Regions from separate parts of the Priestia sp. YIM B13486 genome, predicted to be linked through region 1. Evidence: riboswitches for the same ligand, from Rfam matches in the RefSeq annotation. Region 1 holds a riboswitch; each other region holds the start of a gene.
What was found. Region 1 has a riboswitch for thiamine pyrophosphate ahead of thiM (hydroxyethylthiazole kinase). Riboswitches for the same ligand answer to the same signal wherever they lie in the genome.
Positions count from the first base shown of each region.

Region 2: linked by a shared signal. The riboswitch ahead of ACFX4G_RS13365 (acetylornithine deacetylase) and the one ahead of thiM (hydroxyethylthiazole kinase) in region 1 are both predicted to bind thiamine pyrophosphate.
Region 3: linked by a shared signal. The riboswitch ahead of ACFX4G_RS23250 (thiamine phosphate synthase) and the one ahead of thiM (hydroxyethylthiazole kinase) in region 1 are both predicted to bind thiamine pyrophosphate.

Region 1 is NZ_JBHZOZ010000002.1:390,052-393,331, forward strand. It holds gene ACFX4G_RS06135 (MFS transporter) at 1-1,003, shown strand, start outside; TPP riboswitch at 1,196-1,304, shown strand; gene thiM (hydroxyethylthiazole kinase) at 1,381-2,187, shown strand; gene thiE (thiamine phosphate synthase) at 2,201-2,845, shown strand; gene ACFX4G_RS06150 (pyridoxamine 5'-phosphate oxidase family protein) at 2,873-3,280, opposite strand, start outside.
Region 2 is NZ_JBHZOZ010000004.1:268,403-271,682, forward strand. It holds gene tenA (thiaminase II) at 1-508, opposite strand, end outside; gene ACFX4G_RS13365 (acetylornithine deacetylase) at 514-1,791, opposite strand; TPP riboswitch at 1,906-2,008, opposite strand; gene ACFX4G_RS13370 (MFS transporter) at 2,185-3,280, opposite strand, start outside.
Region 3 is NZ_JBHZOZ010000012.1:74,650-77,929, forward strand. It holds gene ACFX4G_RS23235 (fluoride efflux transporter FluC) at 1-320, shown strand, start outside; gene crcB (fluoride efflux transporter CrcB) at 321-710, shown strand; gene ACFX4G_RS23245 (hypothetical protein) at 758-973, shown strand; TPP riboswitch at 1,136-1,237, shown strand; gene ACFX4G_RS23250 (thiamine phosphate synthase) at 1,360-1,983, shown strand; gene thiO (glycine oxidase ThiO) at 1,967-3,094, shown strand; gene thiS (sulfur carrier protein ThiS) at 3,091-3,280, shown strand, end outside.

The DNA of each region.
Region 1 (3,280 bases):
GAGAAAGAAAATTATTGTAGCGGGAATGATTGTTTTTGCCTTGTCTGAATGGTTCTTTGGTTCAGTGAGTACACCTCTTTTATTATTTGTATCGAGAATGTTAGGCGGTGTCGGGGCCGCGCTCATTATGCCTGCTGTTATGGCCTATACAGCGGACGTGACGTCTGCTAAAGAACGTGCTAAAGGAATGGGCTATGTGACGGCGGCGATTACAACAGGATTTATTATTGGACCTGGTATCGGCGGCTTTTTAGCTGAATACGGCATGCGTGTACCATTTTATATGGCCGCAGTAGCAGGAGGCTTGGCTGCAGTGATTACGCTTTTTGTTTTGCCAGAGTCTCGTCCTGTACAAAATCATGCTGTTTCAAACAATGAGAATCCAAAAGAAGATCGGCTGCTACTCCAGCTTATGAATTCCTATAAAGAACCTTATTTTCTAAGTTTAATTATTGTTTTTGTGACATCGTTTGGATTATCCAATTATGAAACGATTTTTTCGCTATTTGTTGATCATAAATTTAGCTTTACGCCCAAAGATATTGCGTTTGTTATTACGTTTGGCTCTATTGCGGGGGCCGTAGTGCAGGTTACGATTTTTGGCTGGATTTTAAATAAGTTTGGTGAAAAAAGAGTGATTTCGTTTTGCTTGATGATGACGGGACTTTTTATTTTACTTACGCTGTTTGTGCACACGTACTGGCTTATTATTGTTGTGACATTCATCGTCTTTTTAGCAACAGATATTTTACGTCCGGCAATCAGCACGCAAATGTCGATGATGGCACAAGACGACCAAGGGTATGTAGCCGGACTAAATTCTGCTTATACAAGTCTTGGGAATATTATTGGACCCGTTGTAGCAGGCTTTCTTTTTGATATAAACATTAATTATCCGTACGTATCAGCTGCACTTGTACTGCTGCTTTGTTTTCTTTTATCTTTAAGAGCAGGGAAGGACAGAAAAACAGCTGTGAGAAATCAAGCGGTTCAAGAGAAATAACCATAAGGAAAAAATGATAGAATTCTTAGGGAATTGAAGACCTCGAGTAGCTTACTGGAGGTCTATTGATTATTCTTTTAGGAATGGTGTAAGGTTTAAAGCGCCACTCACCCTATAGAGAAGCTTTATTTTATCGGCAAAACAGTGAAATGGTTGCAAATAAAAAAGGTTAATAGTAAACTTTAAACGTAACAAGAATAGTATGGGAGCTTGCGCGGGGCAGGCTGAGAGTACAGGGACGCCTGTTGACCATTTGAACCTGTTGGATAATGCCAGCGCAGGGAATGTGAGTACATACCAAAGCACTTTGCGCATGCAAGGTGCTTTTTTGTCTTTTTTTTGCAGTGTTAAAACTAAATGAAAAGAGTGAAAAAAACATGGATATTAGTAAAATTTCAGCTCAATTAGAAAAAGTAAGAGATACAAGTCCGCTTGTTCATAATATTACGAATGTTGTGGTAACCAACTTTACAGCAAATGGACTGCTTGCACTAGGAGCTTCACCTGTTATGGCTTATGCGAAGGAAGAAGTGGCTGACATGGCACGAATCGCCGGAGCGCTTGTCTTAAATATGGGTACACTGACGGCTCAAGAAGTAGAAGCGATGAGAATAGCAGGAAAATCAGCAAATGAAAATGGCGTGCCGGTTATTTTCGATCCTGTAGGAGCCGGAGCGACACCGTTTCGTACAGAAGTAGCACGTCAGCTTGTAGAAGAATTAAATATGGCAGTTATTCGTGGTAACGCTGCTGAAGTTGCGAATGTCGTAGGCGAGTCATGGCTCATTAAAGGCGTTGATTCATTAGAAGGGCAAGGAGACGTCATTGAACTTGCTGAAAAAGCAGCGAACAAATTAGATACGGTGATTGTTATCACGGGTAAACAAGATGTAATCACAGATGGAAACAAAACGTATACAGTAGACAACGGTCACCCGTTATTTACGAAAGTGACGGGGACTGGGTGTCTGCTAACATCAATTATAGGAGCTTTCGCTGCTGTAGAAAAAGAATATGTCGAGGCAAGCGTTGCTGCTTTAAGTTTTTACGGAGTGGCAGGTGAAATCGCCGCAGCGAAAAAAGGTGAAGAAGGGCCGGGAAGCTTTCAAATTGAGCTGTTAAATCAGCTTCATCTTTTATCTGGGCAGGATATTGAATCATATGCAAGAGTACATCAACGTTAAAAGGAGCCGGAAAATGACAAATGAAGAAATCAAAAAGCTGCTGCAAGTTTATTTTATAATGGGCAGCAATAACTGTAAAAAAGATCCGAAAGAAGTGTTGAAAGAAGCAATTGAAGGCGGCGTTACCGTGTTTCAATTCCGTGAAAAAGGCGAGGGTGCCTTAACAGGAGAAGCGAAATATCAGCTGGCGAAGGAACTTCAGCAAATTTGTCAGCAGCACAGCGTTCCTTTTGTGGTGAATGATGATCTGGACTTAGCGATCCGCTTACAAGCAGATGGCGTTCATATTGGACAAGAAGATGAAAAAGCTCATATTGTTCGAGAGAAAATAGGAAAAGGAATTGTGGGCGTCTCTGTTCATAATGTACAAGAGCTGCAGCAAGCGATAAAAGACGGGGCGGATTATGTAGGAATGGGACCTGTTTTTCCTACTTCTACAAAAAAAGACGCAAAAGCAGTGCAAGGTACAAAGTTAATTGAAGAAGTGCGAAACCAGAATATTGACTTTCCAATTGTAGGAATCGGCGGGATCACGCCTGAAAATGCCAAACAAGTAGTAGAAGCAGGTGCAGATGGCGTTTCTATTATTACCGCGATTAGCTTAGCAGCGTCTCCAAAAGAAAAAGCAGCTCAATTGAAAGAAGCGGTAAGAAAATAAAAAAAGCGCACAGTGTGCGCTTTTTTATTATAGCTGAACAGTTTGAGGAGTTTCTTCGCCTTCATTCATAAAGCGAATTTCGTTCGGCGTAATTTCAAGAACAACATACTCAGGGTCATTTGGACCGTCAAACCATTCTTTCATGTGATCGTTCCATATACGCCCTTTTAATTGATCACCAGTACGAAGAACAGCTGTACCAGATAATTCTAAGTATTGATCGCCATATCCTTCGCCGCTGTAGCCCAATAGTACGTGCACGTTCGGATTGGCTTCGATTTCCTCTGCCTTATGTGTATTGATATTTGTTGGTGTGTAAAGAGCGATACCATCTTCATCGCTAAAGAATGTCATATAGCGAGAGTGGGGTTTGTTGTTTACAACTGTGGCTAATGTTCCTACACGATTTCCTTCTAATACTTCGTTTACTTTTTT
Region 2 (3,280 bases), on a different contig from region 1:
CAAATTCTTCTGAGCTATACATTTCAATCCACTCACGATAAAACTCATTGTTAGCTCCAGGCTTTTCACTGAGTTCTTTTCCTATTTCCCAATAGCTCCACATACAAGGCAAAAGAGCCGCCACTAATTCAGCTAATGTTCCGCTTTGACCAACGTGCAGCATATAGTGTGTGTATGCAAGCGTTGTAGGAGATGGCTGCGCTTTTTCTAATTCTTTTTCGCTGATTTCAAATTTCTTGGCATACTCACGGTGCAGGCTCATTTCTTCGTTTAATGTAGAATCCAAAAGTGCAGCAAATTTCCCCATCGTTTGAACATCGGTAGCTTTCATGGCTCCAATCGCAAATAATTTAGCATAATCAATTAGGTAAAGGTAATCTTGAATCATGTAAAAGCGAAACTTCTCCTTTTCAAGCGTTCCGTCTCCCATTCCCTGTACAAAGGGATGATTATGATTTTGACGCCAAATAGGCTGCAGCTTTTCGTATAATCGTTCACTAAATTTCATGATGATCACTCCTTATGCGTATGCAGCCACGTATAAATGAACTGCACCATCACTTTTGTATATTGAATAAGCTGATTCATATCTAATTGTTCATTCACAGCATGTGCATTTGCTAAATTTCCCGGACCATAAATAGCTGCCGGAATTCCCGCATCAGCTAGCCAACCGCCATCTGTTACGCTAGTTGACACATCGATTGGGGGCTTTTTCCCTTCAATTTGTTCATGAGTATTTGCAAGCAGCTGTACTCCAGCGTGATTTTCATCAATTTCTAATGACGGGAAGATTTCTCCTCTGTCTTCAATCATTGATGTGCCTCCCCATTCAAAGGTTGGCAGGTTATCTTTTAACCATGGATCTGCTTTTGCAATAGCTAAAATGTATTCTTCCACTTCTTTTGATACTTGGTCGTATGATTCATTGGGATAATAGTGAACGGTGATCCACAGCCTGCATTCATCTGCAATAAACGCAGCATGCCTTCCCCCTTCGATTACTGCTGGATTAATCGTATTTGTTCCCGGCAAAAATCCTGGATAGCTTTTTGTAACAGCCCAGTGGCGCTCCAATTCTTGCAGCCCTCCGATCACTTTTGCCATCTTCTCAATAGCACTCGCAGCTAACAGACCTCCTCCAGCATGAATCATACTTCGGCGTGTACCGTCATGATAGGTTTTACTGCTTTTTATCGTAATCCATCCCGTGATCACTCCGCCTTGACCTTGAATATGTAAATCACTCGTATCAGCAACAAGCGCAAAGTCAGCTGTATATCCTTTCTGACAGCATTGCAGCGTACCTGCCTCTCCCACTTCTTCTCCTACAACGGATTCAAAAATCAAGTCTCCCGGCAGTTCGATTCCTGCTTCTGTTAAAAGCTGGACTGCAAATAATGCTCCTGCCAAGCCGCCTTTCATATCAGCAACTCCGCGTCCGATTATCATGTTGTCTTTTACCACAGCTTCAAACGGATTTGTCTCCCACTTTTCATTTTCTTGTACCTCAGCTACATCCATATGCCCGTTAATAATTAAGCTTTGATAGTCAGCTGATTTTTTCCCTTTTAACGTGCCCACTACAATAGGATCGTTGCAATATAAATCCCACATATCGATGGAAAAACCGCAGTTTTTAAGGAAATCTGCTACGTAACGCTGCGCTTCATGAGAATTTCGTGCAGGAGGCGCCGGCGTTTTATATGAAACAAGCGTTTTTACTAACTGGATTAGCTCCCCTTTGCGCTCCTCTACCTGTTTGACAATCAAATCAATTGTTTCTTCCATGTATGACACCTTCCTTTACGCATAAAAAAACACTTCTTTCGCAGGAAAGAAGTGTTTTTGTTTATATACAAAAAATTATTATAACGAGTTCGTAAGGAAATACCATACAAAACATCCATTACAATACCTCTTTCCTACGCTAGTATTACCTAGTTCAGGTTATAAGGGTTAAGACTTCTCGTCTCTCTCAGCTTAGAAAGCACCCCTAGTGGCGTTGTATCTCTATAAAATTAAACGATTATCATATGTTTACCTGTAATAGTTTTATCATAGTAAAGCGTTTTATTCAATAGAAAGGTTCATGATTCAGCAATGAAAATAGTTTCCTTTTTAGTAAAATAAAAAGCACACACCTTTTTTAAGCAGTGTGTGCTCTTTACTTTTATAAGCTTACTAGTTAGCTATCGGCTTCTTTAAAAATACACCGTAACTAATAGCGCCAATTAAAAGCAGTCCTGCGCCTAATAGGAACACCGCTGTAAAAGTTCCGGTTGCATCTAATATAAATCCCGTTACGATAGGAGCCATTGCTGCTCCTAAAAACCCTCCAAAGTTCTGAATAGCGCCGAGTGAAGCAACTTGTTCCTTCGGTGCAACATCCGCCGCTAGAGTCCAAATGACACCTGATGGCAGCTGTGACGCGAAGTAGCCAATGGATAATAAGACAATACTCAAAGCTGCATTATCAATGAAAGGAACGGGTGCCACCGATGCTGCTGCTAAGATCGCCCCGCCTACAATTGGAATTTTTCTTGCTGTTACTGCAGGAACTCCTTTTCGAATAAATCGATCAGAAATTGCACCGCCAAGTAAAACTCCTATAATTCCAGCTAGAAACGGAATAGCAGCAATCCAGCCCGTTTGTTTTAGGCTAAAACCGCGCTCTGTTTCTAAATAGCTTGGAAGCCAAGTTAAATAAACCCAAATCGTAAACATAATTCCGAAATTCCCGATAATCATAAACCATGTGCTTTTATATTTAAAAAGCTGTGACCATTTTGCTTGTGAGATAGGACTGATTTCCGTTTCTTCTTTAGGGGCAGTTTTCACTTTATTGGCGATATGATCTGGATCACGATAGATCTTTAGCCAAACAAACATCACAATAAAGCCGGCTGCTCCTATAACAATAAACATTCCTCTCCAACTCATTGTTAAAAGCAATACTGTTAACAGCGGCGGAGCAATTGCATTAGCAATTTGAGACCCTGTGTTAATAATAGACGTAGGCAAGCCGCGCTCTTCTTTTTTAAACCACCTTTCCGTCACTTTAATTCCCGATGTAAAAAAAGGAGATTCCGATACACCTAGAAGCATTCTCATAGCATAAAGAGCTGAATACGTGTTAGTAAAGGCACTTGCTACCGTTGCCACAGACCATAGTCCGGATGCCCATGCAAACATTTTTTTGGGTCCATATTTATCAACCAACCAGCCGGCAGGTAGATTTGCTAAGGCGTATGGCCATAGAAAAGCTGAAAGCAAAAGA
Region 3 (3,280 bases), on a different contig from region 1:
TATTATATACGGGCTATCCAATAGGAACGGTAATTGAAAACCTATTAGGAAGCTTCATACTAGGCCTATTAACAGGATTTTTTGTGTGGAAAAAGCCAAAAGAATGGATAAAGCTTGGACTAGGAGTTGGCGTATGCGGCGGTTTTACAACGTATTCAACGTTTGCAGGAGACGTCATTTCTCTCACTCAGCACCATTTATTTTGGGGAGCCATTTATGTAATGGTCTCTTTAGTAGGTGGAATCCTTCTTGCTTTAGCAGGCTATCTATGCGGTGAAGCGGCAGGGAAAAATTTAGTGAAAGTACATGAGGTGAAGTAAATGAGCATAGTGAGCTTGGCACTTGGCGGGGCAGCTGGAGGAATATGCCGTTATCTTTTGGGTTTAAAAGTTACAAAAACAGTTTCAAACCCTCCTTTTCCAGTATCAATGCTGTTTGTAAACTTGCTCGGTGCGTTTGGGCTTGGTCTTTTTTACGGTAGTTATTATGGAAAGGTTCCGAGTCATGCTTATGATGATTCAATATTTTTAATGATTGGCATTGGTTTTTTTGGTGCCTTTACCACTTTTTCAACGTTCAGTGTGGAAACCGTACAGTTAATTCGAGAAAAATCTTATCGGAAAATGCTGGCGTATGTGGGGATTTCAGCATTTGGAACAGTTGGTTTATTTACAGTCGGTTTACTGGCAGGAACGTTTTTATTTAAGTAAAGAGAACGTTTCTAGTAGGGAAAAACAAAAAGACGGAGAAGTAGAGAATGGATAGAAAAGCAGAAGTTTGGAAATACATTTTGTTGATTGTAGCTGTTGCAGGTCAGATCATCGGTTTTTTATTTTTATTTATAAATGTTGTGGCGGCATTTATTTTTTACGGTTTTTATATTCTAACTTTTATTATGTTACTCCTGCTGTTTATATGGGATCGGAAAAAGGAAAAAGACAAGGAAGAATTTGACGACTATACCGATTACTAATCATATAAAAAGCAGAATGATGAGGTGCGCCGGACCTCTTACTTAGTAAAGAAGCTTAAAAGATACATCTATAAAAGGAAGAGAGCCGTAAGAGCATAAAGAGATATTGTATTTACATCTAGTTGTGTTATAATTTTAAGTGCGAAAACAAAATCAATAAATAGCAATCACTAGGGGAGCTTTTTGAAGCTGAGACGAATGTATTTCGGACCCTTTGAACCTGATCTGGTTTGTACCAGCGTAGGGAAGTGGCGATCATGTTTACATAACGATGCATGCTAACCACTCTACGTTGTAGAGTGGTTTTTTTGTATGTAATAAAGCCCTCTACACAAGATGAAGTGATTGAAATTTCTCTTTATTCTGAACGGAAAGGTTTCGATCATATGGATATTCCTAAATTTCATGTCGTTACAACAGATAAGCAGCCAATTGAAGAGGTTCGGGACATTTTAACGGCTATTGAGCCTTTTGCGGGTGCCATTCATATTAGAGAAAAAAAGAAAACGGCAAAGCAGATTCAATGTTTGCTAGAAAGCCTGCCATTTTGTCTCTCTAAAATTATTGTAAATGACCGAGTTGATGTAGCGCATGCTTTAAAAGCAAAAGGCGTACAGCTTGCCTATCATAGTTTAGATGTTTCGTGTGTTAGAGACGTATTTCCTTCTCTTATTGTCGGAAAATCAGTTCACTCTGTGGAAGAGGCTTTAGAAGCTGAAAAAGATGGTGCCCACTACATTCTATACGGACATATTTATTCAACACATTCAAAAAAAGGATTAAAAAGTCGAGGGGTAGCAGCACTAAAAGAAGTAGTAGATGCTGTACAGATACCGGTTATTGCCATTGGAGGAATTACACCTGTAAATGCCAAAGAGGTGCTTCAAACAGGAGCACACGGTATAGCTGTGATGTCTGGTGTCATGCTTGCGCAAAATCCCCTTAAAGCGATTAAACAATATTCTCATATATGGACATCTGGAGGTGGAGAAAATGAAGCAGCATTATGATGTACTGTTAGTCGGAGGAGGCATAATCAGCTCTTCTATCGCTTATCATTTGTCAAAACAAGGAGCATCAGTGGCCATTCTTGAACGAAATCAAATTGGTTGTGAAGCTTCAAGTGCAGCAGCTGGTATTTTAGGTGCTCAAGCTGAAATTGATGAAGAAGGTCCTCTTTTAGACCTTGCTATTAAGAGCAGAAGCATGTTTCCTGAGCTGGTGAAGGAACTAAAAGAAAAAACGGCCATCGACGTAGAGCTCATTCAAAAAGGCTTATTAAAAGTCGCTGTAACAGAAGAAGATGCACACGTATTAAAGAAAAAAGCCGCTCAGCACCACCAATGGGATGAACATGTAAGATGGATCGATGTAAAAGAAGCGCGTTTGTTAGAACCCGGTCTCTCTCCAGACATATACGGAGCCATTACAATACCGGGGGACGGCCAGCTAGCTCCGGCTAAGTTAACGCAAGCTCTTGCTCATGGAGCCTTGTATCACGGAGCAGATATATTCGAATACTGTGATGTTCATTCTCTTATTATGGAAAATGAAACAGTAAAAGGTGTACAGACGTCCAGAGGCTCTTTTTACGGAGAAAAAGTAGTTATTGCAGCAGGCTCATGGGCTAAACGCTTTATTTCTTCTGAACATTTAGGTCGCGTGTTTCCCGTAAAAGGGGAGTGTATTGCTCTTCGAAGTCATAAGCCGCTGCTTTCTAAAACGATTTTTTTAGATGAAGGTTTTTACTTAGTGCCTAAGACTGGTGGAAGAATCGTAATCGGGGCAACTAAGCTACAGCATGACTTTACCAAGACGGTTTCTGCACAAGGTATTCAATTTTTGCTGAATAAAGCTTCGGCGCTTCTGCCAGCTATTAAAGAAGCCACATTTGAAAAAGCATGGGCTGGTCTTCGTCCACAAACAAATGATGGCTGGCCTTATTTAGGAGAGCATCCTGAAATAGCGAATCTACACATGGCGTTTGGCCACTACCGAAACGGTATTTTATTAAGTGCTGCAACTGGAAAAATTATGGCTGATGCTTTGTTAGGGAAAAAGCTGAATCATTCATTTTTTACATCATTTCAGCTAACAAGAGTAATGGAGGGAGTTCATTGAATCTAATCATTAATGGTAAGACCGTTACTTTTGGAGATGAAATTGAAACGGTCGAGCACTTGTTGCAGGCTCAGAACCTGCATGAACGAGTGGTAATTGTTGAGCTAAACAAGAACATTTTGCAAAAAGAAGAACATAGCGATGCATGCTTAAAAGATGGCGATATATTAGAAGTTGTTTCATTTG